2 regions of the Neobacillus sp. S1115 genome follow, and region 2 is predicted to be linked to the other one. Evidence: a T-box and tRNA genes for the amino acid it is inferred to sense, from the RefSeq annotation. Region 2 holds a T-box; the other holds one or more tRNA genes.
What was found. A T-box is a leader RNA that pairs with one kind of tRNA and senses whether it is charged. The one in region 2 lies ahead of trpS (tryptophan--tRNA ligase), so its partner is inferred to be a tRNA-Trp.

Region 1 (4,415 bases), 2.5 Mb from region 2:
ATCAAAGCAGATTTCAGCAGAATAGCAATTGCCAATTCCTGCAATAAACTCCTGATCCAAAAGTGTGGTCTTCAAACGGCCATGCTTGCTGCCAATTCGTTTAATAAATTCATCTAGTGTAAAACTGCTGTTCAGTGGTTCCGGCCCTAGATGGGAAAGTTTTTCTTCTGCTTCCTGATGGGAATATAAATGAAGATATCCCAGACGCAGACCAATAAAGTATAAATGTTCATTTCCGAAAGAAAGCTGAACCTGTATCGTTCGTTTAGGTTTATCTGCTTCCTGTCCATAAAACATCCATCCGCCGAGCATTAGATGCAATAACAGAACCTGCCCATTTTGGAGTTGAAAAAGAAGGTGTTTCCCCCTTCGATTGATGGTGGTTATTTTTTGATTAAGTACGGTTCTTTTAAAAAGTTCGGGATTCACATTTATTGATTTTTCACGGTTAACTTGGACATCGGTAATGGTTTTACCTGCAATCATTTGGCTTAAAAGAATCTTATAGTTTTCCATTTCCGGCAGTTCAGGCATAATGTCTTCCTCCAAAACTCTTTTCCTTTATGCTATCCAAAACGGGTAAAATCAAATAAAAAAACCGAATCATATCGACTCGGTTTTAAACAGTTACTCTATTGAAGTGGGCCTAAATGGACTTGAACCATCGACCTCACGCTTATCAGGCGTGCGCTCTAACCAGCTGAGCTATAGGCCCATAATAAAAAATAATTATCAAAGACGTATATAATTATAACAGGAATTCTTTTAATTGTCGATAAATATCACAGTCTTTTTCATTATTTTGATAATTGGCGCGCTGAATAGAAATTTATAATAGGTTCACAGCGTCAATCGGGCAGCACATTACTTAATCCTTTTCAAAATTACCTTCCATTCTTTTTAATAATTCATATGGACGGACCTTGAAAGCTTCATAGGGAGCCCAATTTCCCTCCATTGCATCTTTCACCCTGGGAATAAATTTACCTCTCTTAATATAGTGTGAAACATTGGAAGAATCGAGTTTGACGAATCGAACTTCCTTGGTCTCCTTGGATGTTTTAGGCTCACCGCCTGCATACTTTCCAAGAAAAACAATTGAAACAGTACTTCCATTTGAATACACACCCGATACTCCAATCAACTCAACTTGAATGCCTGTTTCCTCAAAAATCTCCCGAACAAGTGCCATGTCTAAAGTTTCTCCTTCATCAACGCCACCACCAGGAAGTTCCCACGTATCTGCTCTCCAATACGTTTTTACTAATAAAGTTTCTTGGTTCTCATTTGTAATATACCCACTAACCGTTATCGTCTGTTTTGTTTTTGTATATTCCCCCAATGAAGATAAATAGTCTTTTCGAGTATCTATAAAAATTTCGTCTATACTTGAAATGCGGTTTTGTAATTGTTTATACAACTCATCTTTAATAACACGCTCTTCAATTTTTATATATTCTTTATGACTCGGATACTCCCAGATAATCGTTACTTCCTCTTTCCCTTTTGTCATCCAGCGGCCGATAATTTTTGCCCCACTTTTTATTTTAGCCGGATAAATAAGTTCATCAAAAATTTCATTGAAATCACTTACCTTATCAGGAACAAGCAGATAAACTTCTCTTACATAAAACATTTTTTTCCCCTTTTCATTGAATTACACCAGTTTACGCGTTTTAATGAAATAGGTTCCATTTGTTAGTTCAATACAATTTAGCACAAAAAACGCCTTCCTGAAAATATTCAGAAGGCGTTCTTTTTAAAATCTATAGACAGGGGCAGTAGGAATCGAACCCACACTGAAGGTTTTGGAGACCTTAGTTCTACCTTTAAACTATGCCCCTATAAATGGTGGAGGGGGACGGATTCGAACCGCCGAACCCTGAGGGAGCGGATTTACAGTCCGCCGCGTTTAGCCACTTCGCTACCCCTCCATTATAAATTTTGCAAAAAAAATAATAGCGGCGGAGGGGATCGAACCCCCGACCTTACGGGTATGAACCGTACGCTCTAGCCAGCTGAGCTACACCGCCAAAAATAAAATATGAAAATGGTGGAGCCTAGCGGGATCGAACCGCTGACCTCCTGCGTGCAAAGCAGGCGCTCTCCCAGCTGAGCTAAGGCCCCATACTTTTAGATAATCGGGTAAACAGGATTCGAAGTTAACAACCCGTACATCCCGAACGTAGTGCTTTACCAAGCTAAGCTATTTCCCGTAATGAAAATGGTGCCGAGGACCGGAATCGAACCGGTACGGTAGTCACCTACCGCAGGATTTTAAGTCCTGTGCGTCTGCCAGTTCCGCCACCCCGGCATGTTTGGAGCGGAAGACGGGATTCGAACCCGCGACCCCCACCTTGGCAAGGTGGTGTTCTACCACTGAACTACTTCCGCATTTTGATCTTTTTGGTGCGGGTAAAGGGACTTGAACCCATACGGTATTACTACCACTAGAACCTGAATCTAGCGCGTCTGCCGATTCCGCCACACCCGCAAAGTAATAATATTGATTATTGGGATTTCATTCCCTCAAAACTAGATAATAAAGAAGAAGTATGATAAGAACGAGTTACCATTTTACATTGATAATTGTCTAGCTCCAGCGTCCAGCAACTAGTGTCCTTCGGTCTTTTCCCTACGATAAGTCAACATCGATTCGCTTCGCTCATCGTGTTTCCTTTATCTCAGTCAAAGTCCTCCAGGCCATACGTTGCTAACCGGCCGCTTCCGCTTTTCGATTTTGGTTAAGTCCTCGATCGATTAGTATCAGTCAGCTCCACACGTCACCGCGCTTCCACCTCTGACCTATCAACCTGATCATCTTTCAGGGATCTTACTAGCTTGACGCTATGGGAAATCTCATCTAGAGGGGGGCTTCATGCTTAGATGCTTTCAGCACTTATCCCGTCCGCACATAGCTACCCAGCGATGCCTTTGGCAAGACAACTGGTACACCAGCGGTGCGTCCATCCCGGTCCTCTCGTACTAAGGACAGCTCCTCTCAAATTTCCTGCGCCCACGACGGATAGGGACCGAACTGTCTCACGACGTTCTGAACCCAGCTCGCGTACCGCTTTAATGGGCGAACAGCCCAACCCTTGGGACCGACTACAGCCCCAGGATGCGATGAGCCGACATCGAGGTGCCAAACCTCCCCGTCGATGTGGACTCTTGGGGGAGATAAGCCTGTTATCCCCAGGGTAGCTTTTATCCGTTGAGCGATGGCCCTTCCATGCGGAACCACCGGATCACTAAGCCCGACTTTCGTCCCTGCTCGACTTGTAGGTCTCGCAGTCAAGCTCCCTTGTGCCTTTACACTCTGCGAATGATTTCCAACCATTCTGAGGGAACCTTTGGGCGCCTCCGTTACACTTTAGGAGGCGACCGCCCCAGTCAAACTGCCCACCTGACACTGTCTCCCACCCCGATCAGGGGTGCGGGTTAGAATTTCAATACAGCCAGGGTAGTATCCCACCGACGCCTCCACCGAAGCTGGCGCTCCGGCATCTCAGGCTCCTACCTATCCTGTACAAGCTGTACCAAAATTCAATATCAGGCTACAGTAAAGCTCCATGGGGTCTTTCCGTCCTGTCGCGGGTAACCTGCATCTTCACAGGTACTATAATTTCACCGAGTCTCTCGTTGAGACAGTGCCCAGATCGTTACGCCTTTCGTGCGGGTCGGAACTTACCCGACAAGGAATTTCGCTACCTTAGGACCGTTATAGTTACGGCCGCCGTTTACTGGGGCTTCGATTCAGAGCTTCGCTTACGCTAACCCCTCCTCTTAACCTTCCAGCACCGGGCAGGCGTCAGCCCCTATACTTCGCCTTGCGGCTTTGCAGAGACCTGTGTTTTTGCTAAACAGTCGCCTGGGCCTATTCACTGCGGCTCTTCGGGGCTATTCACCCCAAAAAGCACCCCTTCTCCCGAAGTTACGGGGTCATTTTGCCGAGTTCCTTAACGAGAGTTCTCTCGCTCACCTTAGGATTCTCTCCTCGCCTACCTGTGTCGGTTTGCGGTACGGGCACCTTTTATCTCGCTAGAGGCTTTTCTTGGCAGTGTGGAATCAGGAACTTCGGTACTATAATTCCCTCGGCATCACAGCTCGAGCCTGTTCGGTGAACGGATTTTCCTATTCACCAGCCTAACTGCTTGCACGCACATATCCAGCAGTGCGCTTACCCTATCCTCCTGCGTCCCCCCATCACTCAAACGATAAAGAGGTGGTACAGGAATATCAACCTGTTGTCCATCGCCTACGCCTTTCGGCCTCGGCTTAGGTCCCGACTAACCCTGAGCGGACGAGCCTTCCTCAGGAAACCTTAGGCATACGGTGGATGAGATTCTCACTCATCTTTCGCTACTCATACCGGCATTCTCACTTCTAAGCGCTCCACCAGTCCTTACGGTCTA
Region 2 (4,415 bases):
TCACTGGAGACCCCGCAGGCGCAATAGCGCCGAGGAGGCTCCAGGACCTCCCCGCGGAAAGCGAGTGCCCGGAGCGGAAATCAACAGGACTGATAGCATATGTATATCTTTTAATATATATTGCTCTAAACAATAAAGTGATAACAAAATTTTTTAGGTCAAAATTACTATTAATATAAATGCAAAGGAGCAAAATGTATATAAAGGAATAATTTAACTGTAGCCTGCCCATACTGATTGACAAACAGTTTCTTGAAGTGAGGGATTATACAATGTTATATCTTCATGATGTATGGGTGAATTGGTTTGAAGGAGAAGAAAACGGTTATAATGTCTGCCACTTCCACGAATGGCGCAAGGATGACGGAGTTGAACTACTTGACCAAGTACCGCTGCTAAAAGTGGAGCCAATTCTTTTTAACTATATTGAAAATGATTTATCTGAATTGCCACAACAGCTTCTAGATGATATTTTTCAAAAAGCGTATTTAAGAAAAAACCATGAACGGATCCAATTGGATTACTGCTTTGTGGTAACCGATGGGGTAGGAATTCTTGCTGTTGATACGATTGGCTATAATATTCCGATTCGAAAAAGCCGGTTAATACCAAGACAGGAACAGCTCGTGTACGAAATGATCAGCAATCATGAACCAAAAGAATTTGTATTTTATAATCAGTCGAGCAAAAAGGACTTCCATATTCTTTCTCCAGAGCCTACGTTAATGCTGGGCTTGACAAGAAAAGAACGGCAGATAAAGCAGCTTCTGTTTATGGCTTTAGATCAGTTGTTTTCATCGAATAATGAAGCGGAGATTCGTTATTGGTTTACTGAGTGGTGCCCAGAACGCTACCAAACAATCCAAGAACTGAATTTTGCTGATGCCTGGGAACAACTTTATGAAGAAATCAAATTTGGCTGGTCTAAAAAACACGAAATCTTTTGTGAAAATTTAATAAAGGGACAGCCATTTTTTGAGAAGCTTTGGGAAATGGAACACGGTCCAAAGGTAAACTAAAAGCCTGGCCCAAAAGGAATATAATTCATTCCTTTTGCGGTTCAGGCTTTTTTACTATTTGCGCTTTCTTCCAAGACCCATTGCATTTTCCATTTTCTTTAAGGTAAGGCTTGCAATTTTATTTGCTTTCTCTGCACCAAGGTCTAATATTTCATCTAATTCATTTGATTCCATTAATTCATAGTATTTATCTTGGATTGGTTTAAATGCATTAATAACAACATTGGCCAAATCACCCTTAAAGTCCCCATACCCTTTTCCATGGTACATCTCTTCAAGTTCAGCAATAGTCTTATTTCCTAAGATAGTGTATATGGATAAAAGGTTTGAAATACCTGGTTTATTTTCTTTGTCATACTTAACAATTCCTTCTGAATCGGTCACAGCACTTTTAATTTTCTTTTCAATTTGTTTTGGGTCATCAAGCAATGCAAGGAATGCTTTTTGGTTCGGATCGGATTTGCTCATTTTCTTAGTCGGGTCCTGCAAGGACATAATACGGGCACCGACCTCCGGAATGCGCACTTCTGGTATCGTGAGTATTTCTCTATATTTTTTATTGAATCTTTCGGCAAGGTCACGTGTAAGCTCTAAATGTTGTTTTTGGTCTTCTCCTACTGGAACAAGGTCAGCATTATACAATAAAATATCTGCGGCCATTAATGGAGGGTAGGTTAATAAACTTGCAGATACAGCCTCTTTTCCTGCTGATTTATCCTTAAATTGGGTCATACGCTCCAATTCCCCGATATAGGACACGCATTGCATTAACCATCCGGCTTGAGCATGAGCGGGAACTTCTGATTGGATAAATAATGTCGCTTTTTCCGGATCGATTCCTACTGCAATATACAAGGCAGCCAAGCTGCGGATGTTCTTTCTCAAAGTTGCGGGATCTTGCGGGACAGTTATTGCATGCTGGTCAACGATGCAGAAGTAGCAATTATATTCATTCTGCAGCTCCACGAATTGCTTAAGTGCACCAATATAGTTACCAAGTGTAATTGTTCCACTTGGCTGAATTCCCGAAAATATTGTTTTCATAAATAATCCTCCTAAACAAATAGATAAAAAAAGCCATTCATCCCCAAAGATAGGGACGAATGGCTCGCGGTACCACCCTAATTACTCAAAAAAATGAGTCACTTTAAAACCCTTTAACGCGGGGAACGTCTACTCTTACTTTTCCTCTTATAAAGGCTCAGAAAGAAGCTCCAAAGTCCATTCCGTATTTCTTTGTGTTTGTTTCCACCACCCACAAACTCTCTAAAACAAAGGACGATACGTACTACTCTTTTTCAATGCTTTTTTACTGTTATTTAATTATTTCCCATTATAAATGATTTACATATTTCATTTCAAGTCAGTAAAACATAATAAACAACAAGGGCAATGACCATAAAAAGGCCATTTATAATTGCATAAAAAAGGAAGGGATTTTTATTAATCGTGACAAGTTCTGATAAACCGGGAACATCCTCGAATCTCCGTTTATTAGTCCTAAACGATAGTACAAAGTTGAAGGACTTGAAAATCGCATCATAAAAACCACTTTGAATGGTAAAAATGAGAAAAAAAGAAAGGAGAAGAGCAAATGAGATATAAAAAGATATATTGATATAGCTAACAATAGAAATTTCGCCGTAAAAAATAAAGGATAAAATGAAAATGGAAAGCTGTGTAAACGCTACCAATATTACACTTTTATTAGGGGAAAATTTCACTTTTATTCCTCCGAAACGTTGTAATGTAAGGTTTTATAACCCGAAAAAACCTTTATAAATATAAATTATAACATAGTAAATTGTAATTCATACGTAAGATTGTCTTGAAAATGTAAATTAATTTTCAAAAAGTAATGTACAAGAGAATGAAAATATGTATAATAGAGAATGTAGTAATTTTTCAGAATAATAGAAAAGGGAGGTCTACATAGTGAAGAAATCAAAACTTTCACTACTTTTAGTGTTATCGCTAGTGCTTAGCATGTTTTTAGCAGCATGTTCCGGCGGCGGTGATAAGAAAGAAACTGGTAAAAATGAAGGCAAAAATAATGCTGGTACTGAGAAATTAGCTGATAAACAAGAACTAAACGTTCTTGAATCTGCTGAAATTCCAACAATGGACAGCGTTATGGCACAAGACGTATTGGCTTTTACAACACTTAATGCTACAAACGAAGGCCTATATCGTTTAGATCCAGATCAAAAAGTTATTCCTGGTGTCGCTGATGGCATGCCAACTTATAATGATGACAAAACTGTTCTCACTATCAAATTGAAAAAAGATGTAAAATGGTCAAACGGTGACCCTGTTACCGCAAATGACTTTGTATTTGCATGGAGACGTGCAATCAATCCAGAACAAGCTTCTCCATATGGTCCATATTTCATGGAAGGTAAAATCAAAAATGCCTCTGAAATTGTTGCGGGAAAAGCTAAGCTTGAAGATTTAGGTATCAAAGCATTAGACGACAATACTCTAGAAATTACTCTAGTAAGAGCTCTTCCATATATTGAATCATACTTAACATTCCCGCTTTTCAGCCCACAAAACGAAAAGTTTGTTACAGAACAAGGTGCTGATTATGCAAAAGATGCTGCGCATTTACTTTTCAATGGTCCATTTAAATTGACTAAGTGGGCTGGCCCAACAGGAACTGAATGGGTATTAGAAAAAAATGCAGACTATTGGAATGCAAAAGAAGTTACGTTAGAAAAGATTAATTTCAACGTATCTAAAGATCCACAGGCTTCTGCAAATGCATACACTGCTGGCGAAGCTGATATTACACCAAAACTTGCACAAGCAGCAATCCTTTCACAATTTGAAGGAGCAAAAGATTTACTTCGTTACCAAGAGCCATCCATCTGGTGGTTGAAAATGAATGAAAAGAACCCAGCTTTGAAAAATGTTAATATCCGTAAAGCAATTGCTCTATCTGTAGACAAAAAAGCTTTAGTTGAAGATGTATTAGCAAACGGCTCAGTTGCAGCTGATTACCTTGTACCAAAAGGCTTCTCATTTTTAGATGGGAAAGATTTCCGCGAAACTGCTGGAACCTACCTAAAATCTAATAAAGCAGAAGCTAAAAAGCTTTGGGAAAAAGGACTTGCAGAAACTGGTCTTAAAGATGTAAGCTTTACTTATGTTGGCCAAGATACTGAATCATCAAAAGTTACTGATGCTTTCATTAAGGACCAATTGGAGAAAAATCTACCTGGATTAAAGATTACAATTGAATCAGTTCCATTTAAAATTCGAATTGCTCGTGAAGATGCCGAAGATTATGATTTGTTAATGGGCGGTTGGGGACCTGACTATGCTGACCCAATGACATACATGGATCTTTGGGTAACTGGCGGCGGACAAAACCATATGAGTTATAGTAATCCT

Region 1: it has a tRNA-Trp gene. The T-box ahead of trpS (tryptophan--tRNA ligase) is inferred to sense a tRNA for this amino acid. The anticodon was not compared.

What each region holds. Positions count from the first base shown of each region.
Region 1 covers NZ_AP038275.1:4,172,929-4,177,343, forward strand. The annotation lists gene mutM (bifunctional DNA-formamidopyrimidine glycosylase/DNA-(apurinic or apyrimidinic site) lyase) at 1-534, opposite strand, end outside; tRNA gene ACZ5B7_RS20155 (tRNA-Ile) at 642-715, opposite strand; gene ACZ5B7_RS20160 (NUDIX hydrolase) at 869-1,636, opposite strand; tRNA gene ACZ5B7_RS20165 (tRNA-Trp) at 1,774-1,844, opposite strand; tRNA gene ACZ5B7_RS20170 (tRNA-Tyr) at 1,850-1,934, opposite strand; tRNA gene ACZ5B7_RS20175 (tRNA-Met) at 1,960-2,033, opposite strand; tRNA gene ACZ5B7_RS20180 (tRNA-Ala) at 2,052-2,127, opposite strand; tRNA gene ACZ5B7_RS20185 (tRNA-Leu) at 2,226-2,314, opposite strand; tRNA gene ACZ5B7_RS20190 (tRNA-Gly) at 2,320-2,394, opposite strand; tRNA gene ACZ5B7_RS20195 (tRNA-Leu) at 2,408-2,494, opposite strand; rRNA gene ACZ5B7_RS20200 (23S ribosomal RNA) at 2,741-4,415, opposite strand, start outside.
Region 2 covers NZ_AP038275.1:1,719,169-1,723,583, forward strand. The annotation lists gene ACZ5B7_RS08425 (YjbA family protein) at 273-1,019, shown strand; gene trpS (tryptophan--tRNA ligase) at 1,074-2,063, opposite strand; T-box leader at 2,112-2,330, opposite strand; gene ACZ5B7_RS08435 (peptide ABC transporter substrate-binding protein) at 2,955-4,415, shown strand, end outside.